One region of the Photobacterium sp. ABD4_091 genome, then DNA from elsewhere that is predicted to be linked to it. Evidence: riboswitches for the same ligand, from Rfam matches in the RefSeq annotation. Region 1 holds a riboswitch; each other region holds the start of a gene.
What was found. A riboswitch is a leader RNA that binds a small molecule or an ion and turns the genes downstream of it on or off. The one in region 1 is predicted to bind cyclic di-GMP.
Positions count from the first base shown of each region.

Region 1 (8,108 bases):
GTCAAACCCATCAGCAAGTTAACGATGAAAAACGGGAATACTGGTATTAAACGCAGTGTGAACAGGTAAAACGGACCGTCTTTCTCAATGCCCCGGTTAATTGCGGATAGGCGGTGGCCGAATTTAGCCTGTACCCAGTCACGCAGGATGAAGCGACTAAACAAGAAGGCGAGGGTAGCACCAATCGTGCTGGCAAAAGAAACCAGTAGTAGGCTCCACCAGAAACCGAATAGCGCTGCACCGAGCAAAGTCATAATCGCTGCACCCGGTAAAGACAGTGCGGTGACAACAATGTAAAGAACAAAGTAGACCATGCTTGAGAGGAAAGGCTTGGCATGGATGGTGTCAGTCAGTGCGATTTGCTGTGCCTTGGCTTGTTCAAGGGTAAAGTACTGGCCAAGATCAAATGCAAACCAAACAGCAATCAATGACACAACTACGCTGACAACCAGCAGTTTTTTTCTGTCCATAATTTGCTCCTTTATTTGTCCGTATGAGTAGGGGCATCAGCGGATTGCTGTCCACCAGGTTGGATCGGGAGTGAACAAAATCCTTGCTCAGGTACATCAAGTGCAGTGTTAAATTTTGCCGACAGGTTTTGAAATGCAACCAGCGCGGTTAAATCAACAATAGCATCTTCATCAAACCATTGTTTTAAATCTGAAAGCATTTCATCGGTAACGCGCTGCCCTGTGATGGTCATCGCTTCTACATAACCCAATACTGCCCGCTCTTGCTCATTGAAGAGTTCACTTTGCTGCCAGTTGGCAAGCGCTTTGATTTTCTCGACAGAATCACAACGCTCGGCAAGCTTCATGCCATTGGCATCGACACAAAATGCGCAGTCGTTTAGCTGGGAAACCCTGACACAAACCAGTGAGCGAGTCACAGGGCTTAATGGGGATGAGCGGCGATCCAGGTAGCCGAAGAAACCAGCGACAAGCCAAAATAACGTAGGGCGGCGACCCCACAGCTTAGCGGGATTCAAAACTTTGCCGTAATGGCGTTTTTGCAGCCACAGAAGTGGCTTGATAAATAGTGAGTAGTTTTCTTTGGCGGAAATGCGCACGGTGACCCCTTGTCTCTTTGTTATGCTACTGTGAGCCTATCAGGATAGCGGTGGTAATTATTACCGAAATTATCAGATAGTTATGAGACAAAGACCTTACTAGGAAGTAAATTATTTCACTCGTGGACAGAAATAAGTGTTTAGTTGACCGATATTTGTACAGTTTGAGCTTTGGACTGGGTGATCACTTTCTCTGAAGAGAGTTCCGTCAGAACAATATAGCCACATGCCATTAGAGGCACGAAGGCCAGCAGCATGGTTTTACCTATGTGGTAATTGCGATACCAGTACTTGCGAGCCCTGATTTTTAACAGTAGGCCCCAAAAAAGCAACAACGCATTTAAGCTAGCGATAGATACCAGTAAGCTGTGAAGTGACTGATATGTAGTGATGTTATTCTGAACAAGAATAAAAGCGACAAGAGGAGGAAGCAGGCTGAACAAAACAAGTAGGCGCATAATTCGTGGCCACTTGCCAAACTTATCCTTGAACATTTGATCGCTTTGCCCTGGAAAAGGTTTGGAACAGTTCATAATTACCCCCGGTGCTATTTTGAAACATATTTTACTAGGGTGAGTGTCCAATAAAAGGGTGTTGAGCGTTTTATAAACAGCGTTGTGAGATGATTCAATTTTTAACGAAAATTGACAAAAAGTTGTCAATGAAATGATTGAATATTGACACGTGTAAGTGTCGAAAAAATACAAAAAAGAGACCGTAATGGCCTCTTTATATATATGCAACTTATCTCGCTAGCTTAATTTTGCTAGCAACTCAGATCGCCTGTCTTTTGGAATAACGGACCAGTGTTTCCCGCTAATTGCCCCTTCTAGAGCCCAGAGCAAATCAATGCTCACAGTCCCTTGGTGAGTATCTTGTAATGCTTTAAAGGCATTGATAGAGCCCGCTTCCATTAATTCATCAACCGAACAAATACCTGCTTTCTTAAGCATTCTTTCATTCGCAAGGCGAAGGTTTGGTAGGTCTTTTATTCGATCTGGTGATGCTTTTTCTTTGGTCTCTTTATCGACTTTTGCGGCATCAAGAGAGCGAGAGGCTTGTTCGATAATCTTGCCAGTGTCATTCCACCATTCATCGGGTATCGCGTAATGTTTGGTTACAACTGGAAAGCCGCGTTTTTTATAGATATATGGTTTAAGCCCCGCCTTTTTATAGTCTTGTTCGTTTTGTGCGTTGGCTCGAAGATGGAGTTTGTCATTTACTACGAGTGCAAACATTGTTTCACCCGCAAAAATCCCAAAACCACCAAACATTGAGCGTGACTTAACGTTATCGAAACAACTAAACAGGCGTAAAGATTCTTTTAAAATTGGTTTGTCCATGCTTCTTCTCGGTGAAAATTTCTTGGGTCACCTAACAACAGAGCGAGGATTGAAGAATAGCAAATATCAATACATTACACTGTCAGGAAAAAGTAAGACTTTCTTGACATTAGTTGCTATATCCATCGGCAACCCCGCTACCATAAGTTGACTGAGTTAATAAAACCCGACGACTCTTAGGCCGGAAGCTTTGCGTCCCTATCTTTCGATAGGTTTGCCTTGTTCGTGACAATTTAAGAATATCCCAGATGATATTTTTGAACTTGATCGCAACTTTGGAAGTGTGATGTTGATTCCATAAATTTGCGCTAAATTTTGCTGTTGAAGGAATATTTTTGTCTCAAAATGACTTTATCTGCGTTGCAATAGATATAAAAAAACGGAGGAAAATTCCTCCGTTTGAAAGTTAAAAAAGTAAACGCTGGCGGCTACTTAGTTTAATTTTTTCACTGAGTGGCGGATCACCAGCTCAGGCACCATCTCGAAAACCTGGGTGGCGTGCTCTTTGTTTTTCACGCGGTGCATCAAAATTTCAATTGCACTCTTGCCTAGGCGGCGTTTTGGCTGGTGAATCGTGGTGAGCGGCGGCGAAAAGTAAGGTGCCAGATCAATATTGTCATAGCCAATGATAGAGATATCTTCCGGCACGTTGATGCCTGCTTGCTGGAAGGTACTGATCATCGCCATAGCCATGATGTCATTAAAGCAGAAAATCGCGCTGGGGCGCTCTTCCATCGCAATAATATTCTTGGCAGCGTCAACTGCGGACTCACACTCAAAGTCACCTTCGATGATCCAGTCCTCATTGACCTCTAGGCCCGCTTCGCCCATGGCTTTGCGGAAGCCTTTCAGGCGTTCGCGACAAGCGGTTTTTTCACTGTGTCCAGTAAGGCAGCCAATGGCCTTGTGACCATGTTCGATAAAGAATTTGGTCGCGACATAGCCACCAAGCTCGGCGTTGTCTTGGATTTTATCCGTGTGCGGGCTCTCTGGGCCCCAGTCCATGATCACCATCGGGGTGTCTTTCTGGCGCTCTAGCAAGCCCAAAAGCTGCTCATCTAGGTCTGAACACATAACAAGCAAGCCATCTACACGCTTTTCGGCCAGCATGCGTAGGTAATCACGCTGTTTAGACAGGTTCCCTTCTGTATTACACAGGATCAGGGTGTAGCCTGCTCCGTAGCAGAACTCCTCAACGCCGTGGACAACTTCCGCAAAGAAGGGATTGGTTGACTTGGTCACCAGCATGCCAATGGTTTTGGTTGAGTTGCATTTAAGGCTTCGCGCAACTGCGCTTGGTGCGTAATTCAACTCGTCTACCGCAGCCAGCACTTTCTTTTGGGTTGCTTCTGCGACGAAGCGAGTTTTGTTTATCACGTGAGAGACTGTGGTTGTTGATACACCAGCCATACGTGCAACATCTTTAATCGTTGCCATAGTTATTCTTCTAATAATGAAAGGTCAGAGAACCTTATAAATTAATCATTTACTCAACAGAAAAATGAACTAGGTCACGGTCTTCTATTCGAGTAGCTCATTGTTCTGTTGGGTACGAAAAGCAGAAACGGCAAAAGGCCGCATCTCAAATGGGCGGCTCTGAACTGACATTTTTGCTGCATGCATGATATGCATATCGCACATGTTGCATGGTTTAATCGCTTGCGTTCACATTTTACTTAGTGTGACCGAGAGTGCAATGCTTGTTATCTCAAATTGCATTTTTCGTTGCTTGCATTCGATTTTTTGCTCGATAGGAAGGCAATAGGACCAAAAATTAGCCCTGCTGATAATTATTTCTATGCAATTTGGTTAAGCTGACTAGGCCGCTGCCGGCAAGACAATAGGGTAGCCATCGACGGGGTGCTGGGTGATGCATACTGGCCAGCCATAGACAGACTCTATGGTTTCGGCCGTCAGTGCCTGCTGCGGTGTACCATCGGCTTGTATCTTGCCATGGTTAATGATAACAAGCCGGTCTGCATACTGGGCTGCTAGGTTAAGGTCGTGAATAACGATAATCACGGCGGCTCCAGCCTCTGCCATTTGCTTAGCAACAAGCAAAGCGTTGTGCTGGTGGGCAAGGTCAAGCGCTGAAGTGGGTTCATCCAACATCAGTATGCAGTTTTCACCTGCTTGACTTAGCTGGGTGAGTACCCTGGCAAAGTGCACACGTTGTTTCTCACCACCAGACATGGTTGGATAGAGCCGGGGAGCAAGATCGGTCACACCGACCATATCCATCTTTTCATGCGCAATTTGCTTAGTCTGGGCATTTGGTAACTCAAGCGGAAGTGCACCAAGCTCAACGACTTCCTGTGCCGAGAAAGCAAACGTTAATGAGCTGTGTTGAGGCAGGACACCAAGATGTTTGGCCAGTTGAGCGGGCGGCCAATCCTGCCGGGGGTAGCCGAACAGGTCGACATTACCTTCTGCTTCGACTTCACCGCACAGTACTTTTAGCAAGGTACTTTTGCCAGCCCCATTAGGGCCTAGCAGTGCAGTCAATTGACCACGTTTGATTTGCAGCGAGAAATCATCAAGCAGTTTTTTACCCCCTAGGCTGAGTGACAAGCTACGTGCTTCAATGGCAATGTCACGGTTAGCGCCCTGTAATTGGGCTGAGTTGGCTTGCTGGCTCATGACAATCTGCCTCTTTGCTTGATCAGTAAGTAAATGAAGAATGGTGCGCCTAATAGGGCGGTAATGATACCGACAGGCAGCTCTGCTGGCGCAGCCACAACACGGGCAAGCATATCAGCAACAAGCAAGATCAGAGCGCCAAGCATAGCGGACAGAGGTAACAAGGTTTTATGGTTCGGCCCTGAAATCATACGGCCGATATGTGGTACGATAAGTCCGACAAAGCCAATAACCCCGGTTAGCGATACGGCAATCCCGACACCTGCGGCACACAGCAAGATCAACATGCGCTTCAAGCGTTGGACATTCACCCCAAGGTGCTTGGCTTCCGCTTCGCCGAGTAAAAAGGCGTTTAGCGCGTTTGCATTGCGATCAAAAGAGAACAGCAAGGCGAACAGGGTTATATAGGCAAGGCCAATTCCTGGCCAAGTAGCGCCAGCTAGGGACCCCATTGTCCATAACGACAAATCACGCAGGGCTTGGTCATCCGCATAATAGTTCATTAAGCCAAGCGCAGCGCCTGATAGGGCGCCGATGGCGACACCGGCGAGCAACATAATGGTCACGGATGTGCCGTTTTTATCTGTGCCGAGCTGGTAGACCAAAAAAGTACTGACGGCACCGCCAATGAAGGCGAAAACAGGTACTGTCCCCAGTGTTAGCAATAGCGGAAAGCTTGCTGCCAAAGGTGCGAATATCACAATGGACAGCGCTGCCCCAAGGCTAGCACCGCCAGAAACACCGATGATACCAGGATCGGCGAGGGGGTTGCGGAATAGCCCCTGCATAACAGCACCACATAGTGCCAAAATGGCACCGATGGCCATGCCCAGTAAAGTCCGGGGGAGGCGTATTTGGTGAATAACGATCTCAATATGAGCTGGTAAATCCAGCTGAATAGGTAGTAGCGCTTTGAAGCTGTCAGCAAAACTGATATTCATTGGGCCCACCGCAATCGATGAGGTGAGAGCCAATACCAGTAATGTCAGGCCAACAGGAAAAACGATGCTGGCAGGGGTTCGTTGTAACTGCATCATAAATATACTGCTTTGATGAACGGCAAACGGTTATTTGTTGTAAAACACTTGGTTCAGGCGTTCTGCTTCACTCAGGCTTTTCAGGCCAAGTCCACCAATAAGCGCTGTACCATCAATGGTTACAACTGCTTTGTTCTGGGCTGCAGGCGTTGCAGCAAGCAAAGGCATCTTCTTCAACAAATCATCAGCAGAGCCAATTTGGCTGAGTGTGCGAGAGCTTAGCAAGATGATATCAGGCTGCATTTCAACCATGGATTCGAGTGATATTGGCTTGTAAGACTCGACGGCGCCTGCGGCTGGGTTAATGCCACCTGCAAGACGAATCACACTGTCAGCGGTGGTATTACGGCCAGAGACATTGGCTGGGCGACCTTCGTGGATCATCAGGAACAAGACTTTCTTCTTGTGTGTGTGCTTTGCTAGGTTTTGGTTGATGGTATCCACTTTTGCCTGCACTTGCTCTTGAAGTACGCGTGCTTCTTTTTCCGTGTTGGTCAATGCACCCACTTGCTGAATTCGAGCCAGCAGATCATCGACGGTTTCACCCGAGTTGACCACATCCACTTCGATACCTGCTTGCTTAATCAGATCCAAGGTTGTCTTTGGCCCCATCTCACTTGAACCAACCAGACGAGTAGGGTTCAGGGCGATCAAGCTTTCGGCTGAAAGCTGGCGGTGGTAGCCCAGTACCGGCGTGTCATCATTGGCCATTGTTTTACTGGTGACATCAACGGCAACAAGTTGCTGTTGTGCTCCCATTGCATTGATGAGCTCAGTGATAGCGGCCCCTGCACTGATGATGCGCTCACTGGCATAAGATGAGTTAGCAGCGAGTAGTAATGCGCTAGCCAGAGCAATACGCTTCATGATTTATCCTCTTCCATTAATAACTGTGTCGCCTTGATTTCATTTTGTTGAAGAAAAGCGAGAAGTTTTAGCATGTTTTCAACCGAGCCTGCCTTATCGGCACCGATCACAACGGGCTTATCAGGATTGGCTTTTACTTCCTTGAGAAGTGCGGTCTTGAAGGCATCCCAACTGTCGATTTCTGAGCCTTGCAGCGCCCAGTAGGGGGCTGTTGCGGTAATGTTGACAGTAATAGGATCTGATTCTGTTTCTTGCAGAACCTGCGTTTCAGTTTGCGGCAGTTCAACATCTAAAGACTCTAGCTTCACGCTGGCTGTCAAAAGAAGAAACACCATAACGATAAAGATGATATCGAGCAGGGGGGTTAGATCCGGCTTCAGCTCATCATCGCCAGTGAAGCTTTGATGAGTTCGGATCATGATGTGGCCTCTGACTGTACGGCTTTTGGCTGGTAGTTGCCATCAAGAGCTAAACCTTCTAACCATAGGTTGCAATGGTTAAGGCTATGCTCAAGCTTGGCGGTGACTTTATCAGCCCATAAGCCGAGTAGTTGTGAACCGGTGATAGCAGGTAGCGCAATGATCAAGCCAGCTGCCGTTGTGCGCATGGCCAGACCCAGGCCGTCAGCAAGGTCGTTAGGGGTCACTGAACCTGAGCTCATCGCAATGCCCTTGAACATTTCAATCAAGCCAAGAACGGTACCCAATAGACCAAGTAGAGGGCTGATCACGCCAATCAGGCTTAATAGGCGTAGGCCTGAACGAAGCTGAGAGCGCTTTTGCTGTAGCCATATTCCCGCTGCATCTTCACGCAAAGGCTTGGCAAAATGACGGTGTGAAATGAGCATGGAAACGCCTTTGAAAAGCAAAGGGCGTTTTTCTTTTAGCGATGTCGCTAACTGGTCGAGCCCAGCTTCATCGCTACGGCTTTGTTTAGCCAAAATGGCATCAATTTTACTGCGGCCTACACCCGTGCATAACAGCACCTGTATGCATCGTTCAATTAGGATCATTAGCGTCAGTGCTGAACACAGCAGCAGGGGTGCCGTCATTAGGCCAAATTGGTTTTGTAGGGAGTGAAACATTTCCATGGGTGATTCCAATAATTGCTAGTCCAGCTTAAAGCGGACAGGAACTTGTACGCGATGGGCAA
Region 1 is NZ_JBSWWQ010000001.1:3,104,681-3,112,788, forward strand. Features, by position in the region: gene lpdA (dihydrolipoyl dehydrogenase) at 1-470, opposite strand, end outside; gene ACXAGQ_RS14220 (carboxymuconolactone decarboxylase family protein) at 482-1,069, opposite strand; gene ACXAGQ_RS14225 (hypothetical protein) at 1,210-1,602, opposite strand; gene ACXAGQ_RS14230 (TfoX/Sxy family DNA transformation protein) at 1,822-2,412, opposite strand; cyclic di-GMP riboswitch class I at 2,537-2,641, opposite strand; gene ACXAGQ_RS14235 (substrate-binding domain-containing protein) at 2,845-3,849, opposite strand; gene ACXAGQ_RS14240 (heme ABC transporter ATP-binding protein) at 4,231-5,052, opposite strand; gene ACXAGQ_RS14245 (FecCD family ABC transporter permease) at 5,049-6,086, opposite strand; gene ACXAGQ_RS14250 (heme/hemin ABC transporter substrate-binding protein) at 6,120-6,956, opposite strand; gene ACXAGQ_RS14255 (ExbD/TolR family protein) at 6,953-7,375, opposite strand; gene ACXAGQ_RS14260 (MotA/TolQ/ExbB proton channel family protein) at 7,372-8,046, opposite strand; gene ACXAGQ_RS14265 (energy transducer TonB) at 8,065-8,108, opposite strand, start outside.

Region 2 (8,108 bases), 550 kb from region 1:
TGTGGCTCAACCACTACCTCAGCGAGCTGGTCTCGACCGGACAACCTTTTCGCTTTTACCTCATTGATTTAGATGGGTTCAAGGAAATCAATGACACACTGGGGCACCATGCCGGCGACAAACTTTTAATCACCGTGGCCAGCCGCTTGGCAGCAATGAGCGGGGAACACTACCACGTTGCACGCATGGGCGGGGATGAGTTCGCCGTGATTGAGTCGCTGGCGTGGGAGCACGAAATCAATATCAGTCAAAAGCTGCTCAACAGTTTCAAGCACCCCGTCATCCTGAACGGCAAAAGCTACCCAGTTTCCGCCAGCATCGGCAGCAGCGAATACCCGGGCAACGCCTCCAGTGTCAGTGAAGTCCTACAACAGGCCGACTTTGCCATGTATGAAGTTAAGCAGCAGGGGAAAAACGGTGTTATGCATTACAAAAGGCCATCAGCACCGAATGAGGCTATACCGGAAGAGACTATACCAGAAGGGGCTGCAGCAAAAGAGACGGCACCATCTTCGGAGCGCTTCAGCAACAGCCTATAAATTCTTTGCGTTAAGCATGCTAGCAATCGAAAACAAAAAAGCGCCCACCTAATGGTGGGCGCAAACAATCAATCGTGCAGTGGTGTTGGCTCAGTTACATTGCCGCAGCAAAGATAGCTGAAATTTCTTCGTGGCTGGCTTGTTTCGGGTTAGTAAAGCCACACGCATCTTTCAGTGCGTTGTCAGCCAATACCGCGATATCTTCTGCCTTCGCGCCTAGCTCCTGAAGGCCAGCAGGAATACCCACATCCTGAGACAGTTCCTGAATGGCTTCCAGTGCTGCTTCCGCGCCCTGCTCTGCCGTCATGCCTTCAACATTCACGCCCATCGCTTTTGCGACATCTTTCAGGCGCTCAGGACAAACCTGTGCGTTGTAGCGCTGGACGTGCGGCAGCAATACCGCATTACATACACCGTGTGGCAGATCGTAGAAGCCACCTAGCTGGTGCGCCATGGCGTGAACATAGCCCAGAGAAGCATTGTTAAATGCCATACCTGCCATGAACTGCGCATAAGCCATTTGCTCACGGGCTTCGATGTTCTGGCCGTCTTTCACTGCCGTGCGCAGGTGCGCTTGGACAAGCTCAATCGCCTTGATAGCCACCGCATCGGTAATTGGCGTTGCAGCGATAGAAACATAAGCTTCAATCGCGTGAGTCAATGCATCCATACCTGTCGCAGCAGTCAGGGAGGCAGGCTTGGCCAGCATTAGCTCAGGATCGTTTACCGACATCAGCGGTGTGGTGTTCTTGTCAACGATAGCCATTTTGATATGGCGCGCTTCATCGGTAATGATACAGAAGCGCGTCATTTCGCTTGCAGTACCTGCAGTGGTATTAATCGACACCAATGGCAACTGAGGTTTTGCAGACTGATCGACACCTTCGTAATCAGCAATTTTACCGCCGTTAGAAGCAACCAGCGCAATCCCCTTGGCACAGTCGTGCGGTGAACCGCCACCCAGCGAAATGACAAAATCACATTCACCGTCTTTCAACAACGCCAAACCTGCTTCAACATTACCAATCGTTGGGTTTGGTTGTGTACCATCAAAAACAACAGAATCAATATCACGCTGTGCCAGCAGATCTGCAACCTGCTTAACCATACCGATTTGGCTTAGCACTTTATCAGTCACAATCAGGGCTTTTTTAAAGCCGTGGGCCTTCACTGCATCAGCAGCTTCTGCCAGGCAGCCGGCACCCATCAAGTTGACTGTTGGGATAAAAAATGCGCTACTCATGATAAATTCTCCATAATTATCAAAAACTAATTACCATAAACCGCTTCTGCTTCTGTCTCTCGCTTATGCGTAAACGGGCTATACGTAATCAGTCTTGCTCTCTGCAAATAAAACCTACCACCAGAAATGTGTGCAACAAATTGATCTGGAGCAAATTATAAATCCTCACAAAGCATTCATGTCATGTAGTTTGAGCCAGATCATCAAATCAACAAGTTACATATAAACATTGTCTACCCAGGGAAACACTGCTTTTCGATTTATCACTACGAGCGGGGCTATTTTGTGATCTGAAACGCATAAAAAAACGCTGGCTTGTGCCAGCGTTTTGACGCCATATTAAATGGCTACTTATTGCTTTGGTGGTTATTGCTTGATCCAGGCATCCTGCCACGCTGAACCAAATCCAGGTTCGTAATGGTGCGGTGAGTCAATGTTACACCAGCCACCTTCTGGGAATGGTCGGCACTGGTAGGTGTTACCGTCGCGGCCAAGCACGACTGTCTCACCCGGTACATAACTACCGATACCATCAGGATAGGCATAGTCGTAATCACCGCCACCTGAGCTATCCTTGATGGTAATCGGCTTGGTTTCAACAACCTTGTGTTCGCTGCTGTCTTGCTCAGCTGCGGTTACCACAACACTGAATGAGCCTGTTTCGGTCGTGAATACCGATAGGTCAATGTTACCGTTATCGACAATATCACTCGCCAGCGCTAACTGGTGACCTGTGCTATCCAGCAACTTCATGTTGATCAGGTACCGGCCTTCAGAGCTGACTGTTGCATCAATGTAGGTTTTACTATCGCTGCCCTGGGTGTATTCGCTTTTCAGGCCTTGAACTGTTACCGGAGCGGGTTCAATCACATCCCCATCACGCACATCCAGCGCGTAATTGTAATCAGGGTTGGTGACAAAGACTTGGTTGGTATACAGATCCGATGGCTGATAAACGATATCACCCGATGCTTCTTCCACACCCACCTGAGTAACGGTTGGGTATTTCTCGTTGATCAGTTGAGCAAGATCATAAGACCAAGTATTGATGTTCTCGTTAGCCGCTGTAATTGGCAGCTTCTCGAATACAATTTCAGAGCCTTGTTTGTTGAAAATACGGAACCAGACGCTATCGCCATCTTGCGCCTCGACACCCGGCTTGACGTACTGGCCCTTAGTCGTCCACTCAGGCGGTAACACTTCACCGTCAAAACGGATATCACTACAGTTGTAGAAACCTTCACCGGCCGGATCATTGCGCTGCCAGCGTGACACCAGCGTTGCCTCACCAGAACGGCCGCTTGGCAGGGTCACATCAATCAGGTAGTACTGGCCATTGCCTTCCTGCGTCACTGCGACATTGCCCGTAGTATCAATCAGCTCCAGATCATCCCAGCCAATACGGCTATGCGCAGCATTGTAACCCGGCTTGGTCAGGTAGAATTGCCAAAAACTCGGGTTATGCGGTGCCGTTGCACGGTAGCGCAAAGTGAAAGTTTCACCGGCTTTCATGTCGGTACGCTGCCAATGCCCCGAGGCAACACTCATGCCGCTCTTACGCGGATCACCACCGGAACAGATAGTACCGTCCGGCACTGCTGCCTTAACCGCATCCATGTTGTGATAATCCTTAACCAATGCGGCAAACTCATTTTTCTGCACTAGCGGATAGGTTCCCGACTCCATAAATGCGGCACGGCACGCTTCATTCGGGATCTGGGAACCATCTGATGGCCCCCAGTGACCACCGTCAGACTCACATATCACCTGGCGAGCAGCAGGGAAGTCGGCCCAACCATGGGCACTTGCGTGTAATGGAGAGAGGGCGGCCATGACTGACATAGCGCCCAAAGAAAAGTTAATCACCTTTTTCATGTTTAGCTTCCATTATGATTATTTTGGGAAGCCAGCTAATGGGAAGAAGCCACTGCGTTGATCTTATCGTTTGATCTTGCTTATTCCTATCAGGTAACCCCGCTACCCTAGAGGCTATTTTTTAAGAGGCAGTGTTTTAAGAGACAGTGCTTTAAAAAATATTTCTCCGTAGGCCGGAAGTTTTGCGCCCTACCCTTTCGGATAATTAGCCTTTAGCTGACGATATAAAAATAAGCCACTTCAAGGTTTAGACTGAAGGAGCTCGGTATATTTATAGTGTTTTTTTTAATATCAGCAAAAATCAGCCATTAGCAATGGAAGGATGATCTCATTTAATTTTAAGTTATTAAGATTAATAAATTAAATTGACAGAAATGAAATAATTAAAACCATGAAGCCATTTGCACCACCAATAACTCCAACATAGTAATTCACACCCGTAATATCAACTTACCATGACGGCAATTTGAGCAATCACAATAAAAAACAAGCAAAGTGATATAATTTTCCAAAATTGCACTGGATTCTTGCTTTTCAAAGACCGTTTGCCTGCCTGCCTCAGCACTTGTGAAGACGGATGGAACAGGTCATTCTTCAGCTCAGAAAGGGCTTCATAACGTTGGTTAGCCCGGGCAAAACACCCTTTACGAATAACTATATCCAGCCACGCAGGCAGGTCATCACGATAATTCTCTAGGGGTATATATTCCGGCCATTGGCTATTTGCCTGTGCCGGTTTAAATGTGTTGGGAAATGGGTAAGGGAAATGGCCTGTCAGCATCTCGTAAATAATGATAGATATTGAATACATGTCAGACCTCATGGAGACTTTACCGCCTAACAAACACTCCGGAGATAAATATTTAATATCACCAACGGGTACCGTTTCGGCAATAGGTGTTTGCACTTCATCAAAATGCTCAGAATAAACGGAACCAAAATCAATAATGACGATTTGGTCAAATTGGTCAACAATTAAATTTTCTGGCTTAATATCACGATGAATAAGCCGATGGCGCTGCATCACACGAATTGACTTAATTATCTCCTCAGCCATTACCCGTACTTTTTCAATATCCGGTTTAGGGTTATCGTCCATCCATTGTCGCAATGATTTTCCTTCTACCCATTGGCAAACATGATACAGAAAAGGAGAGTGACGAGAAAAAGGATGGATTTTCATTATTCTCTGGTGGGATACCTGCTCCCCGACCCAGCCTTCACGCACAAAGCCCTGCAGGTACTGGTAATCCTCGGCAAAGTTCAATGATGGCATCTTCAACACATAACGTTGATTATCAAATTCGCTCACTGCCAGGTAAATATGGCTACGTGGACCGCTATGCAACACGCGTAGTATTCGGTATTGGTCAATTCGGTTCCCTTCTTCCATCACCGGCGGGATCACCCGCTTTGTCAGCTCACCTATGTACTCATCCATGGTCAATACCGGCAAGGCATTCACATCAATCAGTAAGCTCGACACATTATCTTGGCTTCCTGCCGCTAGCGCTTCCTCAACCAACTGTTCGGACAGCGGCTCAACGGGGCTTGCTGAAGACAGCGCCTGCAGCAGCTTTGAGTCATCCACCCATTCGTGGACACCATCGGTTGCCAGCAGCAAGCGGTCTCCTTTTTCCAGCCGCAGTTGCTGGAAATCCACCTCGATATGGCTGTCCATCCCTAATGAACGGGTGAGGAAATATTGCTGGCCGTATTGATGGCGGCGGTGATCCTGGGTGAGCTGGATTAACGCCTGGTTGCGGTAGAGGTAGGCACGGGTATCACCGACATGCATGACATAGGCTGTATTGGATTTGATGATCACCGCACAGAACGTCGTCACCATACCATTGTGCTGAAGCTCACTCTGGCTGCCCTGATGGAAAAGCCATTGGTTCAGGGCATGCAATACCTTGCCAGCTGATTGTTTCACCCCCCCAAGTCTTCGGCGTTGCGTAGTATTCTTCGATAAATTGGGTGACACAAATTTGGCTCGCCAGCTGGGCTTGGGCACTGCAACTCACCCCGTCAGCCAGGCAAGCAACCACGCCTTTGTGCAGCAGTTCTTCACGCCGCACGGGCTGGTAAACCGCAAAAGCATCTTGGTTACTTGGTTTACATCCCGCCACCGAGTAGCCCCCGATATTCAGTTCGAGGGTATCCGTTTGCCTGAGGCATTTTCGGTTCGCTGGCATTTGGCTATGGGCTGTTCCAGGCTGCATTGTTTCGCTCATCCACGTTCCACCCTATTTTTCTGACAGTAATTATTCCTGAAAGTAATTGTTTCTGAGAGTAATTGCTGCAGTTACGATTATTTTCCCGGCCTGCTAGGCTAGCTGCCCGCGCTCGGTGACATAGGCCAGTTGGCTATCTTGCTGCTCGCTGTTGATAAAATGCCTAAAGCGCTGAAGTTTCTCAGGTGACTCGAGGGTTGTTTTCCACTCACATTGATATTGACCCAAGGTGCGTGCCATCTCCTGCTCTAACTCTTCACCAAGGCCTAAATGATCATCAATCACCACTTTCTTCAGGTACTCCAAACCGCCTTCGAGGTTCTCCATCCACACCGAAGTGCGCTGCAACCTGTCAGCCGTGCGGATATAGAACATCAGAAAACGGTCGACATAGCGGACTAATGTTTCTGCATCCAGATCGCTGGCCAGCAAATCTGCATGGCGCGGGCGCATGCCACCGTTACCACACACATAGAGGTTCCAGCCGTTTTCCGTTGCAATAACACCGATATCTTTGGACTGGGCCTCGGCACACTCACGGGTACAGCCCGAGACAGCAAACTTGAGTTTGTGCGGTGCCCGCAAGCCTTTGTAGCGGTGCTCGAGATCTATGGCAAAACCAACACTGTCATCGACCCCATACCGGCACCAGGTGCTCCCGACACAAGACTTCACCGTCCGCACCGACTTACCATAGGCATGGCCAGTTTCAAACCCGGCATCAACCAGGATTGAACTGACCCCCAATAGTTGGACAACCAATTATTGGGGGTCTTTTTATGTCCAAATACAGTCGCGATTTCAAGTGTGCTATTGCCAAGAAATGCTTAAGTAGCGAGTCATCTCACAGCCTAGCTAAACAACATTCCATCTCTTCGAGCCAAATTAGGTACTGGGCACAAGTCTTTTCTATACATGGCAATCGTTCATTTTTACGCGCAACTCAGGCGCCGACAAGCCAATCCAAGTTAGCAGCATTGAAACTAATGTGGACGAATAACTGGTCTATCGCGCACACTAGTGCTGTCTTAAATCTTTCGTCCCCTGGAATACTCTCTGTTTGGCTCAAGCGGTATAACCAGCAAGGTATTAAAGGGCTCGAATCGCACCCTAAAGGAAGGCCTCCTATGAAACAGCAACCTCAGCCTGCATCCAAGCCAGATAGTGAAATGACTCTTGAGGAATTAAGAGAAGAACTCGCCTACTTACGGGCTGAGAATGCTGTTCTAAAAAAGCTGGAAGAGTTGGAGCAGGAGAAGAACCGTCGAACAAAGAAAAAACGGTAATCGCTCTAACTCTCAAAAACAAGTACCCACTGAAGCACTTACTTCGTGCTCTCAATCTTGCAAGAAGCGTATTTTATTATCAGGTGAAAGCGAGTAAGTGTCCTGATAGCTATGAGAATGAAAGGCAACTGGTACAGTCAATTTATCACGAGCATAAGGGCAGATATGGTTATCGACGAATTTACCTAGAACTAAGGAAGCGTAATATCATGCTGAATCATAAGACAGTTCAAAAGCTTATGGCCCAGCTAAGCCTCAAGTCGACGGTAAGGCCCAAGAAGTATCGCTCATATCGTGGTGAGTGTGGAAATATTGCCCCTAATGTTCTTGAAAGAGATTTTAGTGCGACCAAGCCAGATGAAAAGTGGGTTACAGATGTGACAGAGTTTAAAGTCAAAGGACAGAAAGTGTATCTATCACCAGTGGTGGACTTGTTTACTCGAGAGGGTATTACCTATAAAGTCGCGAAAAATGCTAGCTTACCGTTGGTTACTGATATGCTTGCGGAAGCGATTTCAAAACTAAAACCAGAGTCAAAGCCAATCATACATAGTGATCAGGGGTGGCAGTATCGCCATCGAGCTTATCAGAAGCAAATGCGTGATAATGGGTTAGTACAAAGTATGTCGAGAAAGGGCAATTGCTTAGATAATGCTGTCGCTGAAAACTTCTTTGCCCTGCTTAAGACAGAGATGTATCACAATCGAAATTTTGAAGATGCGAATGACTTGATAGAGCAGATTAAAGAATACATCAAGTACTACAATACAAAGCGTATCAAAGCGAAACTAAAAGGCCTGACTCCGATAGAGTATCGAAATCAGGCCTTGAAAGCCGCTTAACAGAAATGTCCAACTTTACGGGGTCACTTCAATTTAAGCTGGCTTTTTTGAATGTGGCGGAGAGATAGGGATTTACTTCGCCCTAC
Region 2 is NZ_JBSWWQ010000001.1:2,553,818-2,561,925, reverse strand. Features, by position in the region: gene ACXAGQ_RS11845 (GGDEF domain-containing protein) at 1-539, shown strand, start outside; gene yiaY (L-threonine dehydrogenase) at 634-1,782, opposite strand; gene ACXAGQ_RS11835 (lytic polysaccharide monooxygenase) at 2,149-3,657, opposite strand; cyclic di-GMP riboswitch class I at 3,747-3,878, opposite strand; gene ACXAGQ_RS11830 (bifunctional protein-serine/threonine kinase/phosphatase) at 4,103-5,593, opposite strand; gene ACXAGQ_RS11825 (hypothetical protein) at 5,523-5,894, opposite strand; partial or broken gene ACXAGQ_RS11820 (nitrite reductase (NAD(P)H)) at 5,988-6,623, opposite strand; partial or broken gene ACXAGQ_RS11815 (transposase) at 6,674-6,958, shown strand; gene ACXAGQ_RS11810 (hypothetical protein) at 7,022-7,180, shown strand; gene ACXAGQ_RS11805 (IS3 family transposase) at 7,180-8,022, shown strand; RNA gene ACXAGQ_RS11800 (RtT sRNA) at 8,077-8,108, opposite strand, start outside.
Region 2: it holds a riboswitch for cyclic di-GMP, as region 1 does, so the genes downstream of both, ACXAGQ_RS11835 (lytic polysaccharide monooxygenase) here and ACXAGQ_RS14230 (TfoX/Sxy family DNA transformation protein) in region 1, are expected to answer to the same signal.

Region 3 (8,108 bases), on a different contig from region 1:
TACGGATCATATCGGTTTGGGCTGTAAGTAATTGCTTTAGTTCAGCAATCTGTTGCGACTGTTCCTCTACCCGCTTCAATAGCTCTGCCTGTGATGGATGCAGCTCCTGTGACTCAAGGTGATTTTGCGACGCTTGGTGCTTCTGCGACGTCTGCTGACTTTGTAACGATAGCTGCTCGCGGGTATGGTTTGCTTCAGCTTGAATGTGTTCGACAATTGAAGCTTTCATTGCCTGAAGCATTTCATTCTGTGCTTGTTGGCTTGCTGCTGGCTCGATTTCTTTCGCTAGCAACCCCAACCCTTTCAGGATTCCCTCCAAAGTTGACGCTGACACCTGCGCTTCTGTTACCTGCAAACTCAGTTGCTGGGAAAGTTCAGGGTTTAACAGATACAAGAACAAACCACTGAGATAGACTTGTTTCTGAACATTCCGCGCATTGATTAAGGCCAACCCATTCTCTTCGGCTGACTCTGCTTTCAAACGCGAAAAGTCTTCAGCCCATTGATGAAGAACTTTACTCGCATAAAGATCTGCCGGGTTGTTGAGCGGGTCGAGGTAAATCGAATAATTAATCCGCTTCAAACGATCAACCATTGACAGCCTCTTGCTCTGGCATGTTCACAGCCTCGCCGTCTGCATGGTACAAACAAAGCTCGCGGGCCAATGCTTCTTGTGGCTCATCCACCAGCACGACTCGCTCACCCAATGTCTCATAGGCTTTTTTCACGGCCGGATAGATTAAACTCGCTCCACCACCGACTAGGTAGACACGGTTAGGGTTCTTGGCGAACTTCTTCGCTTCGTATGCCACTTGCTTACCTAGCTCTTCAACCTTGGTTTCGATTTTGTCGAGAATGACCGAAATCTGGCTCTCGTCGTTCACTACCTCGCGAACAAAACCCAAATTATCACGTTGCTTGATAAGCTCATTGGCCACCAAGTAACTTGAATCACTGTCAGCAACAGCCAGTGACTTGCGCGCCACATCCGTCACCATGGACACACCGATTTCATTATTGCCGTAGATTGCAGAAACATCATCAAACTCACCAACAATCACCCCCATATCCAGTGTCGTACCACCGATATCAATCACCAGAGAACGATTAAACTGGCTAACAGACTGCATAGTCAGGGTAGAAAGCACCGCAGGTAAACTCTCCGGCATCACCTCAACATCAACGATTTCAAACAACTCGCCTTTGTTAAGCTCGATCTGGCGCATCAAATTGTCACGCTTACGGGCAATTTTATCTTCGTTCTTCTGACAGTCTTCGCCGTTGTAGTATTCCGTTATTGGCAAGGTGACCACCAATTTTACCGGGCTTGGTTCAATACCTGTCTGTAACAAGGCATGGTGGACGGACAGCAGGTTCAAATCATCATATTGATAATCGACATGTGTTGTTTCCAGCGCCTTGTCTGAAGTCATGTCGTAGGTATATTTGGTTGAGCCAATCGTATAGTTAAAGATCTTCTTGTCTTTTCGCAGTGCGGCACTTTTCCAGTTTTTTCGGAACGAGTTAGGCGAGATAACGGTGTGTAGTTCACCTTGCTCAATCCAACTTACTTTAACGTTGGTTGAACCGTCATCAACCGCAAATTTACGTGGCGTCATTGTTTTCCTGCTTTTTCTCAGTGAGAGTAATTTGTCTACGCGAAAGTAAATATAAACCGCAGTCCAATGGCAAACGCAGCACGAGAGATTTGAAGCAAATCAGCAAAAACAAAATAATCTTAGTTATTCATTTAATTTCTTCGAAAGTGCGTCGATCAGCTTTATTTGACAGCAATTTCTCGCTAACACCCAGCCTAGTTACAACCAGTGAATAACAGTACTTAATTTTAACGTTTAACTTTCTTGCTCATTCACCTCACCTTATTTCAAATGATATTAGTAAGCGATTGATTTAAAATAAAAATAGATTAGGTCCTTGAATTTTATAAATCATTTTCTGAATACCTTTCAACACCATTGCTTCATAGAACACCTAAATAAAAGAACAGTATATTGGTGTCAGATTGAGTGTTATGGATTACCTTGGTCTATATTCACCTAAAAAATATAGCCCGAGCCATCTATAACAATAAAAAATAGTAAGTTATATCGACATTTTTTTGTCACCATAGGCCGCAGTGCATGGCGATCAGGGAGTTAAACTGGTCGCACCAATTTGCTAGACACAGATCACCAAACCAATTAAATTCAAACACTTAATTGAATTAATTTTACCATTAAAGTTCATGAAGCAAGCTCACATACCTACAATTTTTTGCTACCAAACAAAAGATTTTTCTTTGACCAAAATAAGAGGCTTTGCTACTAATTTAATAGTACTTGTGACAACGGCAAACTAAATGAAAGTTTAGGACGCAAAGCTTCCGGTCTAATGATTTATCTATGATAGCGGGGCTACCTCAAGTGGAGTTTACTCCCTTTCGTTGTGCTTGTATTTATTAAAACAAATGGAGTGTGAACATTATTGATTGGTTCTGTTTTGTCTCGTTTTCTAAATAGAGTTTCAATTTATTCCGCTCAACAAACCATTACTCGTTATATGTAAATGGAGTTCATTCTGTGAAAAAGTCTAATCTAGCCATATTTATTGGCGGCTTACTCTCGTCCTCAATAAGCTATGCTGCCGCACCCGGCGCACCAACCATTGATTGGGGTGAGCACACCTACGCTCTTGTCGAGTTAAACCGAGATGCCAGCAGCTACGAAGATATCGTGGTTGATGTACATGACAGTGTCGCCGTTACCGTTTCTTGGCAAACATGGAGCGGCGACCCTGCAGAGACGGCCAATGTGAAACTTGATGGCAGTACGGTCTGGACCGGCAGTGGCAGCGTTAAAAGCGCCACATTTGATGTCAGCAAAGGTGGTGTCTACGACATGACTGTTGAACTGTGTAACGCTGATGGCTGCAGCGAAAGTGGCAGCGTCGAGCTTACTATCGCCGATACCGATGGTAGCCACTTAGCGCCGTTGGTACCCGTTCTGCAAGAGAACAATAAACCTTATACCAATAAATCAGGTAAGGTTGTCGGTAGCTATTTTGTTGAGTGGAGTGTGTATGACCGCGCCTTCCCTATCGATAAAGTCCCAGCCCAAAACCTCACTCACATCATCTACGGTTTCACCCCAATCTGTGGCGGCAATGGCATCAATGACAGCTTGAAGCAAATCCCTGGCAGCTTCGAAGCATTGCAAAAAGCCTGTGCGGGGCGAGAGGATTTCAAAGTCGCTATCCATGACCCTTGGGCTGCACTTCAAAAAGGCCAACAAGGCGTCAGTGACTGGGCTGATCCGTACCGGGGTAACTTTGGCCAGATGATGGCGCTCAAACAAGCCTACCCAGATTTGAAGCTCCTGCCTTCTATTGGTGGCTGGACCCTATCAGACCCATTCTACTTCATGCACGATGAAGCGAAGCGCCGGACCTTTGTTAACTCAGTCAAAGAGTTCCTGCAGACCTGGAAGTTCTTCGATGGTGTAGATATCGACTGGGAATACCCGGGCGGTAACGGTGCTCACCCTACTCTTGGTGACAAAGAAAAAGACGGTGAATTGTATGTCACGCTGATGAAAGAGCTGCGTGAAATGCTGGATGACTTGTCCAAAGAAACCGGCCGTACCTATGAGCTGACTTCTGCCATCGGTGTCGATGTCAAAAAGATCGAAGTCGTAGATTACAGCCGCGCCCAGCAATATATGGACTACATCTTCCTGATGAACTACGACATGTTCGGTGCCTTCGATTTGAACAACCTAGGCCATCAATCCGGACTGTATGATGCGAGCCATAACCCTGCGGTTACCCACACCACAGACCGCGGCGTCAATGACCTCCTAGCACAAGGGCTCGATCCGAAAAAGCTTGTCATAGGCGTACCTAAATATGGACGAGGCTGGAAAGGCGTTCACAACTATACTGGCGATAACCCGATGACCGGACAGGCCACCGGCGGCATTGATGGCACCTGGGAGGCTGGTGTGCTCGATTACCGTGACATTGCCGACAACCATTCAGGCAATGGCTGGGAAGATCGTTACGATGAGCAAGCAGAAGCCTCTTACAAGTGGAACCCAACCACCAGGGAGCTTATCTCTTACGATAATGCCAGAGCAGTTAAAGCCAAGGGCAACTATGTCCAGCAACATGGCTTAGCCGGCTTGTTCTCATGGGAAATTGATGCCGATAATGGCGATGTCCTTAATGCCATGCACGAAGGGCTGGGCCATGGTGATGGCGGAGTGACACCACCACCGGAGAACAAACCGCCTCATGCCAATGCCGGCGTTGACAAGACCGTTACAGGGCCAATTGATGTCATATTAGATGGCTCAAACTCCTACGATCCGGAACAGCAAGCTATTAGTTATGCCTGGAAACAAACTGCTGGTGACACCCTGGCTATTACTGGGGAACACGAAGCAAAGGCAACGATAGCCGTTCCGTCTACCGATATTGACATCAGCTATTCCTTCACCCTGACAGTAACAGACGAGGAAGGCCTAACTGACAGCGACACGGTAACCATCAACAACAAGGCAGAGCAGGAAAACCAGCCGCCGAGCGTATCGCTACCCGCCCAGCTTCCTGTGGAATCACAGGATACCTTCACCCTCAATGCCCAAGCGGATGACCCAGACGGTGACCCGTTGACTTACAGCTGGACTATCCCTCAAGGGTTTAGCTTAGTTTCGGGTCAAGGCACAGCATCACTCACCCTTTCTGCTCCTGCCGTTACTGAAACATTGCAGGCAACAGTGTCTGTATTGGTATCAGACGGCGCACTGGATGCACAGGCGCAAACCTCAGTGACTGTGACACCTAAAGATACAGGTGGCAATGAGTGTGACTTAACCGATCCAAATGCTGGCAACTACCCTGCTTGGTCTGGTGGTGCTGTTTACAATACCGGTGACCAAGTCAGCCACGACCAACTAGTCTGGGAAGCTAAGTACTGGACACAAAACAACAAGCCAAGTGCGACTGCCGATCAGTGGAAACTGATCAGTGATGTTGAGTTTGGTTGGAACACGGGTGTGGCGTACAACGGTGGTGATGAGGTCAACCATAACGACTACCGTTGGAAAGCCAAATGGTGGACCAAAGGCGAAGAGCCAGGAGTTGCTTCAGTATGGGAGAACATCGGTGCTGTTACTTGTGACTAACAAAAGCTAAGTGACAAACAAGTAAACCAACACCTCGAAAAGAAAAACAGCGACTCAGTGAGTCGCTGTTTTTCATGTTTTCTTCAAGTTAATCTCGGGTCAAGTTCAGTTCAATTCGATCCCACTCGACTAAGCGTTCTTCAGTAATGCCAGTTTCTTCAGACTTCACTTTAGCACTACGATAAACAACAAACGGCTGCAACGTTTCCCATGCACCATCATAAAAATCAAACTTATTAATTTCTGATTTATCAAGAATTGTATAAGTCAAAATTAGATTTGTTGGACCATTTTCACATTGCTTACCTTCGTAAAAATTAACGGCTTTTTTCTGTTCCATTAATTCATGCAGATTAGCCTCGTTAACAATAGAAGCACAGCCTTCATAGCGTTGTACAAGTAGACGAACTGTCCGTTGATATTGCTGCCCTGAGTTCCCGAACAATTCGGAAGATAACACTTCAACCGGAATAACAACCCCATTTCCATATTGAGTCATTTCTTCTCTTGTCGGATGTATGACTGTAGCGCCAGCAATATCAAATTCGGTTTTATCAAACCACGGTTCATCACTATCTACTGAGCTTCCCATAACAGTCAATGAGTCTGAGATGGTAAAGTCACGGTTTGCATTTCCTTTAGTCGGTGGCGTTATGCTAATGAGACTCACAGGTTGAGGGTCTAAGTGCTTGTAAAGATTATTGGCATCTTCACCTACCCACAAGGAATAGAGTTTACCTTGAGTATAATTTTGCAGTGATATTTCGCCGGTACTCTCCTGAACCCTCAACTCATAACCTACCCAGCCACCTGTAGGGCTTTGTAGACTGTACCTTCTTGTACCTTTAGCCTCAGGAAGATCTATCGTGACTTTCTTCAAGGGTGCATATTCAAAAGTATCATTGCGAAAATCAATACCTGGGTTTTCAGCCAAATCTACATATGCTGTCGCTAGCTTTGTTACAGGTTTATAGTTTCGTGTTTCGACAGCATCAAAGTAAACATGAAAAGTCCCTGTAGAGCGAATCGATAGCTGCCCTTGCCTTAGTAGTTCGACTGGTGATGTATCAGGCTCATACAGCCTAAATGTGATTTCACCAACTTGGTTTTCAACTACTGGTGTAATTATTCCATTTGGAGAATATGCTACATCATCATATGACACAGTAACTGGGTTTACCGCTTTTTCAATATTTACAGTAAATGATGTTGAGGCTGGGCCATACTTATCATCACCTTGGTCAGTCACTTCAACAACAGCGTGCCCAGAATTAAGAATTGTGATATCCCCGCTTTGAGCATTCACAGTAATGACATCGCTTTCACTTTTATCTTCAACTAACTTAAAGCTTAAATTATCAGTACCCCCACCGATAGCTGGAGAATGAACAGTTGGCTTACCTTCTGTATAAGTTCTCGTTAAATTGCCATCAACACTTAAGCGAGAATCAGCGGGATCAACCACAACAGTCAAGCGTTGTGGCTCTGAAGCTAAATAGTTATCCGTTTCTCCAGCAATAGCATTAAAGCTTGCAACACCACTTCTTTTTATCTTAAAGCACTGGTTGTCAGCATCGTATTCAGCGACACTTTGATCATCATCAGTTAATGGTAATACTGTTACCTTACCCACACTGTTAGTAAAGATTGCATTCTCACACTGTCCAGGAGCGTATGATGTCGATATATCACTAACAGTAAAGTCAAGTTGTCGAGCTTTGAGCACTTTCACTGTCAAGAAACCTGGTGTGGATGTTTGATAATTTTCGCCACCATCATCAACAACTTTTAACTTAGCGACGCCAGATTTAAGAAGAGTCAGTTTATTTCCAGCAACAGAAACGACATTTGTATCACCACTGAAAGTTAAACTTCCTAATTGTCCCTTCATGTTTGGAGATACTTTCATATCTTCTGCGAAGGTATAGGTTACTTGACCATCTTCAATCCCTGGGTGAATCGCGGGGTTCACTGTCACTGTAAATGAGCGTTCATCTGCGGCGTAATTCTTATTGATATCATCAACAGCTTTAACTTCGGCATAGCCTACTTTCAGTATTCGCAATAAACCAGTTTGATCATCTACTTCAATAACATCATTACCAGATAAAACCTCATAATGGACAGGTGCGACACTGTTGTTTACTGCTGGAGAAAACAGCGTCTTATTGTCAAACTGGATATCGGCATTTTTTACATCTAAATTTGCACGGTCACCAAGATCAATCCTCACTCTAAAAATGGCTTCTTTCTTCGCATATCCGTACTCGCTGCCAAGGTGCTGAGTAGCTTTAACAGTAGCCTCACCAACTCGTAAAGCAGTCATCAAGCCTGTTTCTTCATTGAGCGTAATGACAGGGTTTGATATATCCTGGTCAGTGAGTTCATAGTGGATGTATCCACTTTCAGAACCGCTGATCTTGATTGGATTAAAGGTCAAACCTGTTTGATAGCTGCGTGTGATTGGCGAAAAATCAAGTATATCGGCTTCAATTGCCTCAATATCTATTGTGGCTGATTTAGACGTTTCTAAGTAATTTCTATTGCCAAGATCAGTTAGCGTAACTTCGACCTCCCCCGGTACTCCCTCTGCCACGATAGTATCCGTTTCTGGGTCAAAACGTACTAAGCCTTCAGGCTGAAACTCAACTTTTATTTCGCCTTTATTGCCAGAGAATGGTAATAACACATCTTCTGTAGAGCTAGTCGATATCTTGATATCAGAGAGTTCTAATTCGTTATTCTTGGCTTTTTCAACCACAACATTAAATGTAGTACTTGAAGTCTTATATTCACTGCTGCTGTCCACAACCGTAACTGCAGTTTCTCCAGCTGCGAGAATTGTTATCACACCTGAATCAGAATCAATTGCGATCACATCATGAGGTTTACCAGCAGAGATACTAAATTCAGTCTCTCCAACTT
Region 3 is NZ_JBSWWQ010000002.1:374,763-382,870, reverse strand. Features, by position in the region: gene ACXAGQ_RS15915 (hypothetical protein) at 1-595, opposite strand, end outside; gene parM (plasmid segregation protein ParM domain-containing protein) at 588-1,619, opposite strand; cyclic di-GMP riboswitch class I at 2,340-2,422, shown strand; gene ACXAGQ_RS15905 (glycosyl hydrolase family 18 protein) at 2,580-5,183, shown strand; gene ACXAGQ_RS15900 (hypothetical protein) at 5,272-8,108, opposite strand, start outside.
Region 3: it holds a riboswitch for cyclic di-GMP, as region 1 does, so the genes downstream of both, ACXAGQ_RS15905 (glycosyl hydrolase family 18 protein) here and ACXAGQ_RS14230 (TfoX/Sxy family DNA transformation protein) in region 1, are expected to answer to the same signal.